DNA from 4 places in the Streptomyces sp. NPDC001514 genome. Region 1 is predicted to be linked to each of the others. Evidence: riboswitches for the same ligand, from Rfam matches in the RefSeq annotation. Region 1 holds a riboswitch; each other region holds the start of a gene.
The links. Region 1 has a riboswitch for cyclic di-AMP ahead of ACWCXB_RS22585 (M23 family metallopeptidase). Riboswitches for the same ligand answer to the same signal wherever they lie in the genome.
Positions count from the first base shown of each region.

Region 2: it holds a riboswitch for cyclic di-AMP, as region 1 does, so the genes downstream of both, ACWCXB_RS08265 (M23 family metallopeptidase) here and ACWCXB_RS22585 (M23 family metallopeptidase) in region 1, are expected to answer to the same signal.
Region 3: it holds a riboswitch for cyclic di-AMP, as region 1 does, so the genes downstream of both, ACWCXB_RS34515 (M23 family metallopeptidase) here and ACWCXB_RS22585 (M23 family metallopeptidase) in region 1, are expected to answer to the same signal.
Region 4: it holds a riboswitch for cyclic di-AMP, as region 1 does, so the genes downstream of both, ACWCXB_RS19420 (transglycosylase family protein) here and ACWCXB_RS22585 (M23 family metallopeptidase) in region 1, are expected to answer to the same signal.

Region 1 is NZ_JBSFHO010000021.1:122,541-126,709, forward strand. It holds gene ACWCXB_RS22575 (M16 family metallopeptidase) at 1-399, shown strand, start outside; gene ACWCXB_RS22580 (M16 family metallopeptidase) at 417-1,784, shown strand; cyclic di-AMP (ydaO/yuaA leader) riboswitch at 1,993-2,156, shown strand; gene ACWCXB_RS22585 (M23 family metallopeptidase) at 2,170-2,943, shown strand; gene ACWCXB_RS22590 (GntR family transcriptional regulator) at 3,129-3,812, shown strand; gene ACWCXB_RS22595 (HPr family phosphocarrier protein) at 3,979-4,169, opposite strand, start outside.
Region 2 is NZ_JBSFHO010000005.1:112,842-117,010, reverse strand. It holds gene ACWCXB_RS08270 (alpha-galactosidase) at 1-1,554, shown strand, start outside; cyclic di-AMP (ydaO/yuaA leader) riboswitch at 1,887-2,047, shown strand; gene ACWCXB_RS08265 (M23 family metallopeptidase) at 2,050-3,069, shown strand; gene ACWCXB_RS08260 (SGNH/GDSL hydrolase family protein) at 3,248-4,039, shown strand; gene ACWCXB_RS08255 (STM4011 family radical SAM protein) at 4,000-4,169, opposite strand, start outside.
Region 3 is NZ_JBSFHO010000051.1:20,637-24,805, forward strand. It holds gene ACWCXB_RS34510 (PrsW family intramembrane metalloprotease) at 1-1,210, shown strand, start outside; gene ACWCXB_RS34515 (M23 family metallopeptidase) at 1,425-2,483, opposite strand; cyclic di-AMP (ydaO/yuaA leader) riboswitch at 2,495-2,630, opposite strand; gene ACWCXB_RS34520 (PP2C family protein-serine/threonine phosphatase) at 2,862-4,034, opposite strand.
Region 4 is NZ_JBSFHO010000017.1:43,439-47,607, reverse strand. It holds gene ACWCXB_RS19430 (FtsB family cell division protein) at 1-74, opposite strand, end outside; gene eno (phosphopyruvate hydratase) at 154-1,440, opposite strand; gene ACWCXB_RS19420 (transglycosylase family protein) at 1,801-2,463, opposite strand; cyclic di-AMP (ydaO/yuaA leader) riboswitch at 2,468-2,634, opposite strand; gene ACWCXB_RS19415 (transglycosylase family protein) at 2,916-3,878, opposite strand; gene ACWCXB_RS19410 (cytochrome P450 family protein) at 4,028-4,169, opposite strand, start outside.

The DNA.
Region 1 (4,169 bases):
GCGCCCTCGCTCGGCTGGCTGGACGTGAAGACGTCCGCCGGGGTCGAGGTGCCCGACATCGAGGCCGCCGTCGACGACGAGCTGGAGCGGTTCGCAGCCGAGGGCCCCACGCCCGAGGAGATGGAGCGCGCCCAGGCCCAGCTGGAGCGCGAGTGGCTGGACCGGCTCGGCACGGTCGCGGGCCGCGCCGACGAACTGTGCCGGTACGCCGTGCTGTTCGGCGACCCCCAGCTGGCGCTCAGCGCCGTCTCGCGGGTCCTCGACGTCACCGCCGAGGAGGTCAAGGCAGTCGCCCAGGCCCGGCTGCGCCCGGACAACCGGGCGGTGCTGGTGTACGAACCCGTCCAAGCGGCCGAGGCCACCGAGGACAACGACGACGCAGAGGGGGCGGACCAGTGACCGACGCTGCCGTGACCATGGACTTCCACCCGCAGCCGCAGGCAGGCGAGGCCAGGCCGTGGGCCTTCCCCGCCCCCGAGCGCGGCCTGCTCGACAACGGACTGACCGTCCTGCGCTGCCACCGTCCCGGCCAGCAGGTCGTGGCCGTGGAGATCTTCCTCACCGCCCCGCTGGACGCCGAGCCCGAGGGCCTCGACGGCGTCGCCACGATCATGGCGCGGGCGCTCTCCGAGGGCACCGACAAGCACACGGCGGAGGAGTTCGCCGCGGAGCTGGAGCGCTGCGGCGCCACCCTCGACTCGCACGCCGACCACCCCGGCGTCCGTGTCTCCCTGGAGGTGCCGGTCTCCCGCCTCCCCAAGGCGCTCGGCCTGCTCGCCGAGGCCCTGCGCGCGCCGCTCTTCGCCGACAGCGAGGTCGAGCGGCTCGTGCGGAACCGACTGGACGAGATCCCGCACGAGACCGCCAACCCGGCCCGCCGCGCCGCCAAGGAGCTCTCCAAGCAGCTCTTCCCGGCCTCCTCCCGGATGTCCCGCCCCCGCCAGGGCAGTGAGGAGACCGTCGAGCGCATCGACTCCGCGGCCGTACGGGCCTTCTACGAAGCCCACGTCCGGCCCGCAGCCGCTACCGCCGTGATCGTCGGCGACCTCACCGGAGTCGATCTGGACGCCGTGCTGGCCGACACCCTCGACGACTGGACCGGCGGCGCGGCCGAGAGCCGTCCCGTGCCGCCGATCACCGCCGACGACACGGGCCGCGTCGTCATCGTCGACCGCCCCGGCGCGGTCCAGACGCAGCTCCTCATCGGCCGCATCGGCCCGGACCGGCACGACCGGGTCTGGCCGGCCCAGGTCCTCGGCACGTACTGCCTGGGCGGCACCCTCACCTCCCGCCTGGACCGCGTCCTGCGCGAGGAGAAGGGGTACACGTACGGGGTGCGGGCCTTCGCCCAGGTCCTGCGCTCCTCCGCCGACGGCACGGGCGCGGCCACGCTCGCCATCAGCGGCTCCGTCGACACCCCGCACACCGGCCCGGCGCTGGACGACCTCTGGAAGGTGCTGCGCACCCTCGCCGCGGAGGGCCTCACCGACGCCGAGCGCGATGTCGCCGTACAGAACCTGGTGGGTGTGGCCCCGCTGAAGTTCGAGACCGCGGCGTCGGTCGCGGGCACGCTGGCCGACCAGGTCGAGCAGCACCTTCCGGACGACTACCAGGCCCAGCTGTACACGCGCCTGGCCGGGACCGGCACCGTCGAGGCCACGGCCGCGGTCGTCAACGCCTTCCCGGTGGACCGGCTCGTCACCGTCCTCGTCGGCGACGCGTCCGAGATCGAGGAGCCGGTCAAGGCTCTGGGAATCGGTGAAGTGACCGTTGTCACGGGCTGATTGACTGCCGGTCGGCTCCGGCGCACCCGGAGGGCCCCGTTGGCATCGTGCCAACGGGGCCCTTCCGTATGTCCGTTTTGTTGGAGAGGCTGCGTGTCTGACCTGTGGCATGCACAACAAATCTCCGTGTCCGTTTGGTGATTGAAAGATGTCCCGCTTAGCGTCTTCTGCGCTGTCCGTCGGTTGCACCAGCCGCATCCGCGGCATCGGACAGCCATCGCCGAGTCCCCGTCGGGCGCGAGCCTGGGGAGCCGGGGACCCACACGTCCCCTGGGGTGAATCGGACGCCTTCGCACCCGTGCGGAGGGGCCCGTAGGAGACCTTCCTGCTCCGAACCCGTCAGCTAACCCGGTAGGCGAGAAGGAAGGAAAGGATCAGCCACTTCATGGCGTTCACCCGTGCCACCGGGAAGCATCGTGGTCCGAGCCGTCTGACGCGCAAGCGCGCGGGTCTGGCCGGAGCCGCAGCCCTCGCCACCACCGGCGTCATCGGAACCCTCGCCTCCCCGGCGCTCGCCGCCGACACGGAAAGCCCCGCCCTCGAGGACACCGGCCTGAACCAGGCCATCGTCGCCGCCGACACCCTCGCCGAGCAGATCGACGCCCAGGCCGACGCCCAGCAGCGGGAGGCCGACCTGGCCGCGGCCCGCGCGAAGGCCGAGGCCGAGGCGAAGCGCAAGGCCGAAGCCCGCGTCAAGGCGGCCCGCGAGGCCCAGGAGCGCGCTGCCCGCGAGGCCGAGCGCAAGCGCCTGATGTCCTACACGCTCCCGGTCGCCGGCTCGTACATCAGCACGGGCTACCAGGCGGGCGGCTCGGTCTGGTCCTCCGGGAGCCACACCGGGGTCGACTTCCACGCCCCTTCCGGCACTTCGGTCGTCGCCGTCGGCATGGGCACGGTCGTGGAGGCCGGCTGGGGCGGCGCGTACGGCAACAACATCGTGATCAAGATGAAGGACGGCACGTACACCCAGTACGGCCATCTGTCGTCCATCGGCGTCTCGGTCGGCCAGACCGTCACCCCGGGCCAGCAGATCGGCCTGTCCGGGTCCACCGGCAACTCGATGGGCCCGCACCTCCACTTCGAGGCCCGCACGAGCCCCGACTACGGCTCGGACATCGACCCGGTCGCGTATCTGCGCGGCCACGGCGTCAGCGTCTGAGACCCGCCTCCCCGCGGTAGGGCCCCGGCCCGGTCATGGAGACCGGCCGGGGCTTTCGGTGTATTCCGGCCAAAAGATATCCATGGATTCCCGTAGGCCATCGGAAATTCCGGCCCACTGCAATAGAGTCACCGAACAGACATCGCTCGACTGGGTTTCGCGCGGATTAAAGACGGAGGTTCGGTATGCGCATTCCTGCGCGCTCGGTATGCACGGCCATCCGCGACGACATCGTCTCCGGTGTCTTCGAGCGCGGCAGCCGGCTCACCGAGGAGCAGCTGGCGCGCCGCTACGGCGTCTCACGCGTCCCGGTGCGCGAAGCGCTGCGCACCCTGGAGTCGGAGGGCTTCGTCGTCACCCGCAGACACGCCGGAGCGTGCGTCGCCGAGCCCACCGAGCAGGAGGCCGCCGACCTGCTGGAGATCCGGATGCTGCTGGAGCCACTGGGTGCCGCGCGCGCCGCGCAGCGGCGCACCGAGGCCCACCTCAAAGTGCTGCGCGGCCTGGTCAGACTCGGCCAGGAGCGGGCGCGCCGGGGTCAGGGCGAGGATCTGCGCTCGCTCGGCGGCTGGTTCCACGAGACCCTCGCGCAGGCCTCCGGCAGCCCCGGCCTCATCGCGCTGCTGACCCAGCTCCGGCACAAGATCGCCTGGATGTACGCCGTCGAGCAGCCCGCCCGGCCGGTGGAGTCCTGGGCCGAGCACGGCGCGATCGTGGACGCGGTGTCGCGCGGCGACGCGGAGCGGGCGCGGGCGCTCACCGCGATGCACGCCGAACGGATGACGGGGGCGCACCGGTTGCGTATCACGGCGCGCGGGGCAGTGAGGAGTTCGCAACATTCCGTAAACACGGCGAGTGCCCGCAATTAACAAAAGCGCCGTATACAAAGAGGGGCTATTTCAAACAGCAGAGCCGCAGACCGGTAATTCCCGGTTGCTGCGGCTCCGCCGTTTCCATTCATTTGTTCTTTGCCGGCCGGGATAAGGCTCACTCCCGCGAGCGGGCAGCCGGGGTCCGGACCGGGACCGGGCCGGGTCAGACGGTCTCGGGGAGCTCCTCGAGACCCTCGGCGACCAGCTTCGCCAGACGGTCGAGGGCGGCGTCGGCGCCGTCCGCGTCCGAAGCGAGCACGATCTCCTGTCCGCCCTCCGCACCCAGGCCGAGCACCGCGAGCATCGAGGCGGCGTTGACGGGGGTGCCGTCGGCCTTGGCGATCGTCACCGGGA
Region 2 (4,169 bases), on a different contig from region 1:
CTCACGTACGGCGAGAAGGTGCTCGGCTCGCGCCGGGGGCACACCGGGCATCAGCACCTCCCCTGGGTCGCCGTCGACGACGGCGAGGCCACCGAGGAGAGGGGCGAGGTGTACGGCTGCGCGCTCGGCTGGTCGGGATCATGGCGGATCGCCGTACAGCACCTGCCCGACGGCCAGGTGCAGATCAGCGGCGGCGCCGGATACGACGACTCCGGGCTGCTGCTCCTCGCGCCCGGTGAGGCGTACACCACACCCGTCTTCTCCGGGCTGTGGACCGACAAGGGCTTCGGCGGGGCCAGCCGGGCCTGGCACGCCTGGCAGCTGGCGCACGTGATTCCGGACGCGCGGGCCTCCCGGCCGGTCCTCTACAACTCCTGGGAGGCCACCGGCTTCGACATCTCGGAGGACCAGCAGCGGGCCCTGGCGCGCCGGGCCGCCGGGATCGGGGTCGAGCTCTTCGTCGTGGACGACGCCTGGTTCCGGCAGCGCACGAGCGACCGGGCGGGGCTCGGCGACTGGACGCCGAATCCGGACCGCTTCCCGCAGGGGCTGAAGCCGCTCGCCGACGAAGTGCACGCGCTGGGCATGCAGTTCGGGATCTGGGTCGAGCCGGAGATGGTCAACCCGGACAGTGATCTCTACCGCGCCCACCCGGACTGGGTCCAGCACCATCCGGGCCGGGCCCGGACCGAGTTCCGCAACCAGCTGGTGCTGAACCTCGCCCGCGCGGATGTCCTGGAGTACCTCTGGGAGCAGCTGGACGGGCTGCTGTCCTCGGCCCCCGTCGACTATGTGAAGTGGGACTTCAACCGCTGCTTCACGGATTCCGGCTGGCCGGGCGAGCCGTACCCCCAGAAACTCTGGATCGAGCACGTGCACGCGCTCTACGCCCTGCTGGACCGGCTGCGGGCGGCGCACCCGACCGTCGCCTTCGAGTCCTGCTCCGGCGGTGGCGGCCGGATCGATCTGGGGATCCTCTCCCGTACGGATCAGGTGTGGACTTCCGACAACACCGATCCGCTGGACCGGCTGGCCATCCAGCACGGCTTCGGGCAGGTGCATCCGGCCCGGGTGATGGCAGCCTGGGTGACGGACAGCCCGAATGTGCAGCTCAATGGCCGGGTCAGTTCCCTGCGCTTCCGCTTCGTCAGTGCGATGGCCGGGGTGCTGGGCGTCGGGGGTGACCTGACGCGATGGAGCGAGGACGAGCTGGCCGAGGCCCGCGGCTGGGTGGATCTCTATAAGAGGATCAGGCCGGTCGTGCAGCACGGCGAGCTCTACCGGCTGCGGCCGCCCGGGGGCGGGCTGAGCGCCGTGCAGTACGTACGCGGCGACGAGGTCGTCGTCCTGGCGTGGCTGCAGGCACAGCACTACGGGGAGCGGCCGCCGGCGCTCAGGCTGCGCGGGCTCGATCCGGCGGCGGCGTACGAGTGCCTGGACACGGAGACCGTGTACCGGGGTGCGGTGCTGCTGCATCACGGAATGGACACGGGGCTGCGTGGTGATCTCGACGCGGTGGTGCTGCGGCTGAGGCGCCGGACCAGCCGGATCTGACCTTTCCGTCTGCTGAGCCAGATCTAGCCGATAAACGCACCTAATGAGGCTTCTGTCCGTATTGGACGCTTTAGTGGAACACGCACCAGTTGCAAAGGAGATAGGCCTCGTTGCGTGAGCGGGATCATATTCGTGACGGTCTGTTGCCGTGTCCCCTCATCAATCTCCGTTGCCCGTAAGGAAATCAGAGGTCCGTAATCGACGGAGGGTGACCGGGAAATCCCTGTTGATATGGCCTGGGTGAATGCCGGGTCATTGGGGAGGCTTGTTCCCGTCGATTTGCTCGCTTACGGTCGCCGCAATCCGGTCGGACCGCCTAATCCTGCCGCCGACCGGAATAAGCACCCACCCCACGCGTGGCAGGAGCGGGGGACCCAGGTAGATCGCCGCTCCGGAGTTCCGGACGGCTAGGGGTCAAGTCGCGTGAAAGCGCGACCGGGCATCTCCAGTCCGAACCCGACAGCTCACCTCGTAGGCGCCGGAGAGGAATTCGCCATGCCCAAGGGCAAGCATCGCCGTCCGAGGACCAACCCGATCACGCGCGGATTCGTCGCCGCGGGCACGGGTGGTGCCGCCATCGCGCTCCCGCTCATCGGTGCCGCAGGTGCGCACGCAGCGGACACGTCCGCGCCCACCGTGACCCCTGAGCATGTCGCCGCCGTCGCCCAGAAGGCCGCCGCCCCCGAGGCGCCGAAGACGGGTAAGGCCGCCACGACCTACACCGTCGTGGCGGGCGACTACCTGTCGAAGATCGCCGCGGAGCAGGATGTCGTCGGCGGCTGGAAGAAGCTGTACGCGGACAACCGCGAGGCCGTCGGTGAGAACCCGTCGCTGATCCACCCGGGTCTCAAGCTCGCGCTCGGCGCCAAGGTCCAGGGGAAGGCCCCTGCCGAGGCCCCGGCCAAGGCGAAGACGAAGGTGCGGGCCGAGGCTCCTGCCAAGGTCAAGACTAAGGCCCCCGCGAAGGCCGAGGCTCCTGCCAAGGTCAAGGCGAAGGCCGAGGCTCCCGTGAAGGCCGAGCGCGTGCAGGCGCGCGCCGAGTCCGGTTCGGGCACCGCCCAGGCTCCCGCGGGTGCCGCTGCCGCGGCCCCCGCCCCGCAGAGCAACTTCTCCGGTTACTTCGCCCCGGTCAACTCGACCATCACCACCGCCTACCGCACCGCCGGAGCCATGTGGGCCAGCGGCTACCACACCGGACTCGACTTCGCCGCCGCCACCGGCACCTCCGTCAAGTCCGTCGGCCCCGGCACCGTCGTCTCGGCCGGCTGGGCCGGCGCGTACGGCAATCAGGTCGTCATCCAGCACAGCGACGGCACGTACTCGCAGTACGCCCACCTCTCCTCCCTCTCGGTCTCGTCCGGCCAGAGCGTCCGCGGCGGGGAGCAGATCGGCCTCTCCGGCTCCACCGGCAACTCCACCGGGCCGCACCTGCACTTCGAGATCCGCACCACTCCGAACTACGGCTCGGACATCGACCCCCTGGCGTACCTCCGCCAGCACGGCGTCGCCCTCTGAACCTGACGTAACGTCAGTAGCGTCCGCCGCCCCCCGACCTGACCAAGGGGGGCGGCGGACGACTTTGTGTCGCCGTATTCCCGCTGGGCGGGAAACTGACCAGGTGGTCTATCTCACGCCCCGTCAACCCCTCCCTACGGTGGCGTAGGTCACTTCCCGCCGTGAATGATGTCTCGACGTGGCAGACGATTCGAGATCAAGAACAAATGGCGCATTCGGGTCGTTCGCGGCGATCGGTGACAGCTTCACCGAGGGCGTCGGGGACCCCGGACCCGAGGGTCAGTTCGTGGGCTGGGCGGATCGCCTCGCGGTCCTGCTCGACGACCGCGTACCGGAGCACACGTTCCGCTACGCCAATCTCGCCGTACGCGGCCGCCTGCTCGATCAGATCGTGGCGGAACAGGTCCCGCGCGCGAAGGAACTCGCCCCCGACCTCGTGACGTTCTGCGCGGGCGGCAACGACATCATCCGCCCCGGCACCGACCCCGACGACGTCGCCGAGCGCTTCGAACGAGCCGTCGCCGACCTCACCGACGCCGTCGGCACCGTCATGGTGACCACCGGCTTCGACACCCGCGGCGTGCCCGTGCTCCGCCATCTGCGCGGCAAGATCGCCACGTACACCGCGCACGTCCGCGCCATCGCCGACCGCTACGACTGCCCGGTCCTCGACCTCTGGTCGCTCAAGTCGGTCCAGGACAGGCGCGCCTGGGACGACGACCGGCTGCACCTGTCGCCCGAGGGCCACACGCGCGTCGCACTCCGCGCCGCCCAGGTCCTCGGCATCGACGTGCCGGCCGACCCGGACCAGCCGTGGCCCCCACTGCCGCCGCGCGGCACGCTCGAGGTCCGGCGCGACGACATCCACTGGGCGCGCGAGTACCTCGTACCGTGGATCGGCCGGCGGCTGCGGGGCGAGTCCTCCGGCGATCACGTGGAGCCGAAGCGTCCTGATCTGCTCCCGCTCTGACCCCTCCCGTTCGCGGCGGCGGGGATCCGCTCCAGGACCCCGCCGGCGAACACGTCGTACAGCGGCAGCGACTCCAGATGGACGTACCCGATGTGGCAGTCGCAGACAGCGACCGGACACGGCCGGGGCC
Region 3 (4,169 bases), on a different contig from region 1:
CTGGCGCAGCAAGGCCCTGCGCGCCGGGATCCTCGTCACCCTGCTCGCCCTCTCCGGCCTGGTCATCCTCGCGCTGGTGCGTGAGCAGACCGGCACCGAGGGCTTTCTGGTGGGCCTCGGTCTCGCCCTGCTGCCGGTCCCGCTGCTGATGGCGGCGTTCCGCTGGCTGGACCGCGTCGAGCCGGGCCCCTGGCGGAACCTGCTCTTCGCCTTCGCCTGGGGCGCCTGCGCGGCCGCGCTCGTGGCGATCATCGCGAACTCGTTCGCGACCCAGTGGATAGCCACCGCGACCGCCGACCCGACGTCCGCGGACACGATCGGCGCGACCGTCGTCGCCCCGATCGTGGAGGAGAGCGCCAAAGCGGCCGCCATCCTGCTCATCTTCCGCTTCCGGCGAGGGGACTTCACGGGGATCGTCGACGGCGTCGTCGTGGCCGGCTTCACCGCGACCGGCTTCGCCTTCACCGAGAACATCCTCTATCTCGGCAACGCCTTCGGTGAGGACCAGGAGTTCGGCCACTCCGGCTTCGCATCCGTCACCGCGGCGACCTTCTTCGTACGGATCGTGATGTCGCCGTTCGCGCATCCGCTCTTCACGGTGCTGACGGGCATCGGCTTCGGCGTCGCGGCGATCACGGCACGGCGCAGGAGGTTCCGCAGGACCGCGCTGCCCTTGCTCGGCCTCGCGATGGCGATGGGCATGCATGCGCTGTGGAACGGCTCGGGGGTGTTCGGCCCGTGGGGCTTCTACGCGGTGTACGCGGCGTTCATGGTGCCGGCCTTCGGACTGCTGACCTGGCTGGCGGTCTGGACCCGGCAGCGTGAGCTCCGTACGGTCGCGACCCAGCTCCCCGCGTACGCCGCGGCGGGCTGGCTCTCCCCCGCCGAGCCGCTCGCCCTCTCCTCCATGCGGGCGCGCACGATGGCACGCGACATGGCGGGCCGCACCCACGGGCCCGCGGCCGCCCGCGCCGTGTCCGAGTACGAGGCCTTCGCAACCTCCCTGGCCTTCCTGCGCCACCGCGCCCACCGCGGCACGGCGGGCCCGGACTTCGTGGCCCGCGAGCAGGAACTGCTCCACCACCTCTGGCAACGCAAGCACGTGGCGTCCCCGGCCCTCGTGTACGCGGTCCAGGCGGCGGGCGGGGTCTGGCTGCCGGCGCCTGCGCCGTACCGGGACTACGGGGGCTACAACCCGTACCGGGGATAGACCGACAGCCCTGGCGTCGGGGGGGTGCCGCCAGGGCTGCCGGGGCTGCCGGGTCGTACGAGCATGAGGGGACGCCCGGGAGTGGGCGCAGCCGATGTGAACGTCAAAGCGAAGCGTGAAGGCGAACGGGAACGCGAAACGCGAACGCCGAGAGTCGTACAGCGAACCGACGAATCAGCCAATCAGCGATTCAGCGAAACGACGAGTCGACGACTCAGACGCTGAGGCCCTTGTCCCGCAGCCACGCCGCCGGGTCCACTCCGTCGCCACCCGCCGTGTGCACCTCCAGGTGCAGATGCGGGCCGGTGACATTGCCGGTCGCGCCGACGCGTCCGATCGTCTCGCCCGTCGTGACCGTCTGCCCCACGCCGACGGTCATCGACGACAGGTGGCAGTACCAGACCTCGGTGCCGTCCTCGAGCTCCAGCACGATGCGGTAGCCGTACGACCCGGACCAGCCCGCCGACTTGACGGTGCCTCCGTGCACGGCCTTCGTCGGCGTGCCCGTGGGCGCGGCGAAGTCGAGGCCGGTGTGGTACCCGGAGGACCACATCGAGCCGGCCTGGCCGAAGGTCGAGGTGATCGTGTACGAGGACGTCGGCAGCGAGTAGCTCGCGGCGAGCTTGGCGAGCCGCTCGGCCTCCGCCTTGCGCGCCGCCTCCTCCTCGGCCAGCCGCTTCGCCTCCGCGGCCGCGGCCTCGGCCTCGGTCTGCTGGGCCTTCGCCTCCGCCGCAGCCTTCTCGGCAGCTGCCTTCTCCGCGGCCGCCTTCGCCTCGGCGTCGGCCTCGGCCTGCTGCTGCTCGGCCTGCTGGAGGATGCGGGCGCGCAGCGCCTCGCCCGCGCCGGTGGCGCTCTCCTCGCCGCCCTCGGCGGACGCCGTGTCGGCGACGGAGAGCGCGGTGAGCGGCGCCTCGTTCCGGTTGCCGTCCTGCTCGTCGGACTCGTCCGACATCAGGGAGCCCACACCCGGCAGCGACTTGGCGTCCGGGAGGTTGTCCGTGATGGTGTCGGGAAGGGATATGGAGACGGCGGGCTTGTCCTGCGCGGTGGCCATGCCGCCCGCGCCGACCGCGGCGATGACGCCGACTCCGAGGACGGTGGAGCTCCGGGCGAGTCCGTTGCGCTGCTTGACGACGCGGTGCCTGCCACGGACCGGGCGGACTGACTCCTCGGTCGGGTTCCACTCCTCCGTCCCGGCGGCGGGAGCCCACTCTGCGGTGGGAACCCACTCTGTGGTGGGAGGTTCTTGGAGGGCAGGCTCGTTGGACGCCACGGAGGCGTGCTCCTTTCCTTCCTTCTCGCCTACCGGGTTAGCTGACGGGTTCGGAGCAGGAAGGTCTCCTACGAGCACCGCGAAGTGCCCGATTCACCCCAATTGGTGGTTCCCCGGTTCCCTTACGGGATTCGGCGCGTGCGCACGGTGCCGTCTCTTGCGACGGCTGGGACGACCGCGCTGCGTTATCGAACGTTAATAGACACCGGGGTCCTATTCCAAGCTGTTCCCAGTGATCATTAACGATATTGGCCTGGACTTTCCGGCCACAAGAGGGGGGAATCGGGCGAGTTGACCCCACCACACCCACCCCACCAATTCTGACGGTGCATCAAATGTTATGCGGAGGGCTCCCTTTCGATTACGTTCCGTCGCGATTCAGGGAACCACCGGCATCGTCCGGCGTCGCTTCGGCTCCCGCTCCCCCGGCCGGCTTACCGCCAGCAGCGCCATGTCGTCCGTCGTCGCACCGCCCGTATGCCGCCGCACGTCGGCGACGAGCGCGTCCAGCAGTTCCTCGGGGCCGGGAAAGATACGGCCGCCCAGCCGCCGGCGCGGATCGTAGAAGACGCCGTGCGCGTCGCGCGCCTCTGACAGCCCGTCCGTGTAGAGCAGCAGCGTGGCCCCGGCCGGGAACGCCGCCTCGTCCACCCGGTCCGGCCAGGCGCCGAGATCACCCATGCCAAGCGGCAGCGCGGGCTCGCTCGGCTCCAGGATGTCCAGCACGCCGTCCGCGCGCAGCACGAGCGGCGGCGGATGGCCCCGGTTGACCACCCGCACACGTCCGTCGCCGATCGGGATCTCGGCGAGCGCGGCGGTGGTGAACCCCTCGAACACATCGAGCCCCGAGCGTCTCGTGCCCTCCCGCGCCAGCGCCCGCTCCAGCCGCCGCGCAACCCCCTCCAGCGACGGCTCCTGCTCGGCCGCCTCCCGGAACGCCCCGAGCACGACAGCCACCGCCTCGACCGCGTTCAGCCCCTTCCCCCGCACGTCCCCGACCACCAGCCGCACCCCGTACGGAGTGTCCTGCACGGCGAACAGGTCCCCGCCGATGAACGCGTCCGCCTGCGCCGCCTCATACCGCGCGGCGACCTGCAGGCCGCCGATCCGCTCGGCGGGCGAGGGCAGTACCGCCCGCTGGGCGGCCTCCGCGACGACGCGCGCGGAGGCGAGGCGCGCGCTGCCGCGGCGCACGATCCGATTGATGAACAGGGCCAGCACGGCGACGGTGACCACGGTCAGCAGCTCGGTCACCGACGGGATTTCGGTGACCGTGCCGTTGTACACCTGCAGTCCTGCCTCCGCCGCGACGGCGGCGACGCCGGCCAGCACGGTGTACTGCAGGGCGAAGAAGGGCGCGGCGACCAGCGGCGACGCGGCGAAGAGGGGAGAGGCGGTGTACGACGCCGGGGTGGCCAGATCGAAGAAGATCCCGCCGATGACGAGCAGCACGGGCAGCACCCCGACGATCCGGCGGCCGCCGTCACGACGCGGCGCGTCGCCGACGCTGCCATCGCCGATGCCGCCGTCGCCCGCGGGGCCGTCGCCGATCCGGCCGTCGCCCGCGGGGCCGTCGCCGACGCTGTCGTCGTCGATGCCGTCGTCGATGCCGTCGTCGATGCCGTCGTCGATGCCGTCGTCGCTGTCGCCTGCTCGCTGCCCCACCAAAGGTCTCCTGCCCGGTCC
Region 4 (4,169 bases), on a different contig from region 1:
CGGTAGACGCGGGCGGCGGTCTGCTCGCCGAGCAGCCGCAGTCGGGTCGCGGTGGAGAACCGGTCCCGGGCCATGTGCGCGCCTCCCCTTTACGTACGTACGTCCCCGCACACGGTACGGGACCGGGTGCGGGGACGTACGGAAGCGGGGGTGTCAGCCCTTGAACCGCGGGAACGCCGAGCGGCCCGCGTACACCGCGGCGTCGTCGAGGATCTCCTCGATGCGCAGCAGCTGGTTGTACTTGGCGACGCGCTCGGAGCGGGCCGGGGCGCCGGTCTTGATCTGGCCGCAGTTGGTGGCGACGGCCAGGTCGGCGATGGTGACGTCCTCGGTCTCGCCGGAGCGGTGGGACATCATGCACTTGAAGCCGTTGCGCTGGGCCAGCTCGACGGCGTCCAGGGTCTCGGTCAGCGAACCGATCTGGTTGACCTTGACCAGCAGCGCGTTCGCGGCGCCGTCCTCGATGCCGCGGGCGAGGCGCTCCGGGTTGGTGACGAACAAGTCGTCGCCGACCAGCTGCACCTTGGCGCCGAGCTTGTCGGTGATGACCTTCCAGCCGGCCCAGTCGTCCTCGAACAGCGGGTCCTCGATGGAGACGAGCGGGTACGCGGAGACGAGCTCCTCGTAGTACTCGGTCATCTCGGCGGCCGAGCGCTCCTTGCCCTCGAAGAGGTACTTGCCGTCCTTGTAGAACTCGGAGGCGGCGACGTCGAGCGCGAGGGCGATGTCCTTGCCGGGCGCGTAACCGGCCTGCTTGATGGCCTCGAGGATGAGGTCGAGGGCGTCGCGGTTGGAGTTCAGGTTCGGGGCGAAGCCGCCCTCGTCGCCGAGACCCGTGGAGAGGCCGCGCTCCTTCAGGACCTTCTTGAGGGTGTGGTAGACCTCGGTGCCCCAGCGCAGTGCCTCGGAGAAGGACTCCGCACCGATCGGGGCGATCATGAACTCCTGGATGTCCACGTTGGAGTCGGCGTGCGAGCCGCCGTTCAGGATGTTCATCATCGGCACCGGCAGGAGGTGCGCGTTCGGGCCGCCCAGGTAGCGGAAGAGGGGGAGGTCCGAGGCCTCGGAGGCGGCGTGGGCGACGGCCAGGGAGACGCCGAGGATGGCGTTGGCGCCGAGGGACCCCTTGTTGTCGGTGGCGTCGAGGTCGAACATCGCCTGGTCGATCAGGCGCTGCTCGGTGGCGTCGTAGCCGACGAGCTCGGGGCCGATCTGCTCGATGACGGCGAGGACGGCCTTCTCCACGCCCTTGCCCATGTAGCGGTTCTGGTCTCCGTCACGGAGCTCAATGGCCTCGAACGCACCGGTGGAGGCGCCGGAGGGCACGGCAGCACGGCCGGTGCTGCCATCGTCGAGGCCGACCTCGACCTCGACCGTGGGGTTGCCTCGGGAGTCCAGGATTTCCCGGGCTACGACGACGTCGATGGACGGCACGAGCATCTCCTTCTGGGATGTGACGCTAGATGTGACGCATGCAGTGCAGGGTCGCTTCGGCCTTGCGACATGAGCCTATCCGGCCCGGGGGCATCGGCCAGCCGGTGCCCGCCTCGTGGGACGAAAAAGGGTACGGAACAGACAGAAACCCCGGCCCGGCGCATACGGGGGAAGGGTGCGCCGGGCCGGGGGGCCGGGGGGGGACGGGGATGCGTGCGGCCGGTGGTCCGCCGGGTCCACCGGACTGCGGGAGCTCGGTGGTCCGCCGGGTCCACCGGGCTACGGGAGCCCCTGGGTGCGACTACGGAAGTCCCGGGGGCCGGGTCGGGGAGCCCCGGTCCCGGGATCGGTCCCGGAGTCGGGTCGTCAGCTCAGGTGGAGCTTCTGGCCCGGGTTGATGACGTCCGCGTCGTCGATGACGTCCTTGTTCAGGTCGAACAGCTTCTTCCAGCCGCCCTTGACCTTCTCGGCCTCGGCGATCTTGCTGAGCGTGTCGCCGGCCTTGACCGTGTACTCACCGTCGCCCTTCTTGACCGGGGCGGCCGGGCGGGCGGAGCGGGTCGTCGGGACCTCGGCGCGCTTCGGGGCCGGGGCGGGGGTCTCGGCCTTGGGCGCGGCGGGCTTCGGGGCGGCCTCGGCGGCGCCACCGGTGTACGCGGCGTTGGACAGGCCCACGCCGCAGTGCGGCCACGCGCCCTTGCCCTGGCCGGCCAGGACCTTCTCGGCGATCGTGATCTGCTGGGCCTTCGAGGCCTGGTCGGCGGTGGCGGCGTACGCCGTGCCGCCGTACGCGGCCCAGGTGGAGGCCGTGAACTGCAGACCGCCGTAGAAGCCGTTGCCCGTATTGATGGACCAGTTGCCGCCGGACTCGCACTGGGCGACCGCGTCCCACTCGGAGGCGGTGGCGGCGGACGCCGTGCCGGCCGCCACGAGCGGCGCGGCGATCACGGCACCGGTGACACCGGCGAGCGCGACGAGACGGGTGGCTTTGGACGGGCGACGGTGCTTGCCCTTGCCGGAAAGCAGCATGGAGTTTTCCCCTCACCGACGCCTACGAGGTGAGCTGTCGGGTTCGGGCCAAGTGAGTTGCCCGGCCGCGCGACCTGCGCGCGGCTTCACCCCAAGCCGTGACCGTCCCTCATCGGGCGGACGCGGCACTTACCTTGGGTCCCCCGCTCCTGCCTACGGCGCTTGACGCGACGACTGTTCCCTTCGACCGACGGCAGGATTCGGCGTGACGGTCGACGGGGCCCGCGATGGCGAACGGTTCAGACCGTAAACGCACTTCTCCCCGATGTTCAAAGACGAACATCGGGGAGAAATCACCCTTAACCGCCGCGGACAGATGTCCGTTTTCGCAGGTGAGAGGCGGGATGACCGGACTTGGCAGGCGCAACGCGTCAGTTGACGGGAAGAGACCCATATCTCACTTGCACAGAAGTGGACATAAGCACTCGAAGCGCTTCCGGCGCGCTACCTCACTACTTCTCCAACTGCTCCTTCTCCAGGCCCTGATCGAGGCCCAGGTCGAGGCTCTGGCCAGGGAGGATGAGGTCGGGGTCGGAGCCGACGGTCTCCTGGTTCGCCTCGTACAGCGCGGGCCAGCCGCCCGGCACCTCGTTCGCGTCCGCTATCGCCCACAGGTTGTCGCCGGGGCGGACGGTGTACTCATCTGCCGCAGCAGCACCGTCTCGTGCCGATGCGTCATCTCGTGAGGCATGACGACCAGATTCACGCTCATTGACCGAATTGCCCGCCTCATCCTCATTGGTGGCGGGGGCGCCGCGGTGCTTGCCGGAGCCGTCCTCGACACCGGCGTCGGCCCCGTCGCCGTTGGCCACATCCTGGGTGGGGGCGGTCGACTCGGGGGTGGCGGACGGCTCGGCGGACGTCTTGCCCGAGTCCTGCCCGGAGGCGCCCTGGGACTGCGCGGGCGCGGGCGAGGCCGAGGGCGACGTCACGGCGTCGGCCCCGTCGCCGAACGACGGCGGGTCCACCTCGTCGTCCTGCGAGCCGGTCGTGTCGCTCTTGGCGGTGCCGGGCGTCACACCCGGGTCGGCCTTGCCCCCGCCGGCCGCGAGGCCGGTGATCACGGCGCAGCTCGGCCACGCCGTCGGACCCTGCGCGGCGAGGACCTTCTCGGCGACCGCGATCTGCTGCGAGCGGCTGGCGAGGTCGGCGCGCGGCGCGTACGCCGTACCGCCGTACTGCTCCCAGGCGTCCTGGGAGAACTGCAGTCCGCCGTAGTAGCCGTTGCCGAGGTCGGCACTCCACATGCCGCCGCTCTCGCAGTCCGCGACGCGGTCCCAGGTGGCGGCGTCGGCGGCGGAAGCGGAACCCGCGCCGAGCAGCGGGATGGCGATGGCGGATCCGGTCACGCCTGCTGCGACGACGAGGGCGGGAGCCTGGCGGGGGCGGCGGTGTCGACCGTTCCCGGAGAGCATGCGGTTGGCCTTCCGTGTGACTGCAGGGGACGGGTGAGCCCCCAGGGGACCGAGGAGTCCCGAGTTGACCGTGAACGTAGCCGCATTCGAACGTCAGTCACAAGTCGATGCAGCGGAGATCACGTGAAAGTCACAGATTTGACGGACCGTCAGTTGGATTCGGAGGTGAACGTAACGGGCAGAGTGCGCAATCCGCGCATGATGAGCCCCCCACGCCACCGCAATTCAGACGGATCCACCGCAAGTTGCAAGTCGGGCAGACGGGTCAGCAGCGCCGCGAGTGCGGTCTGC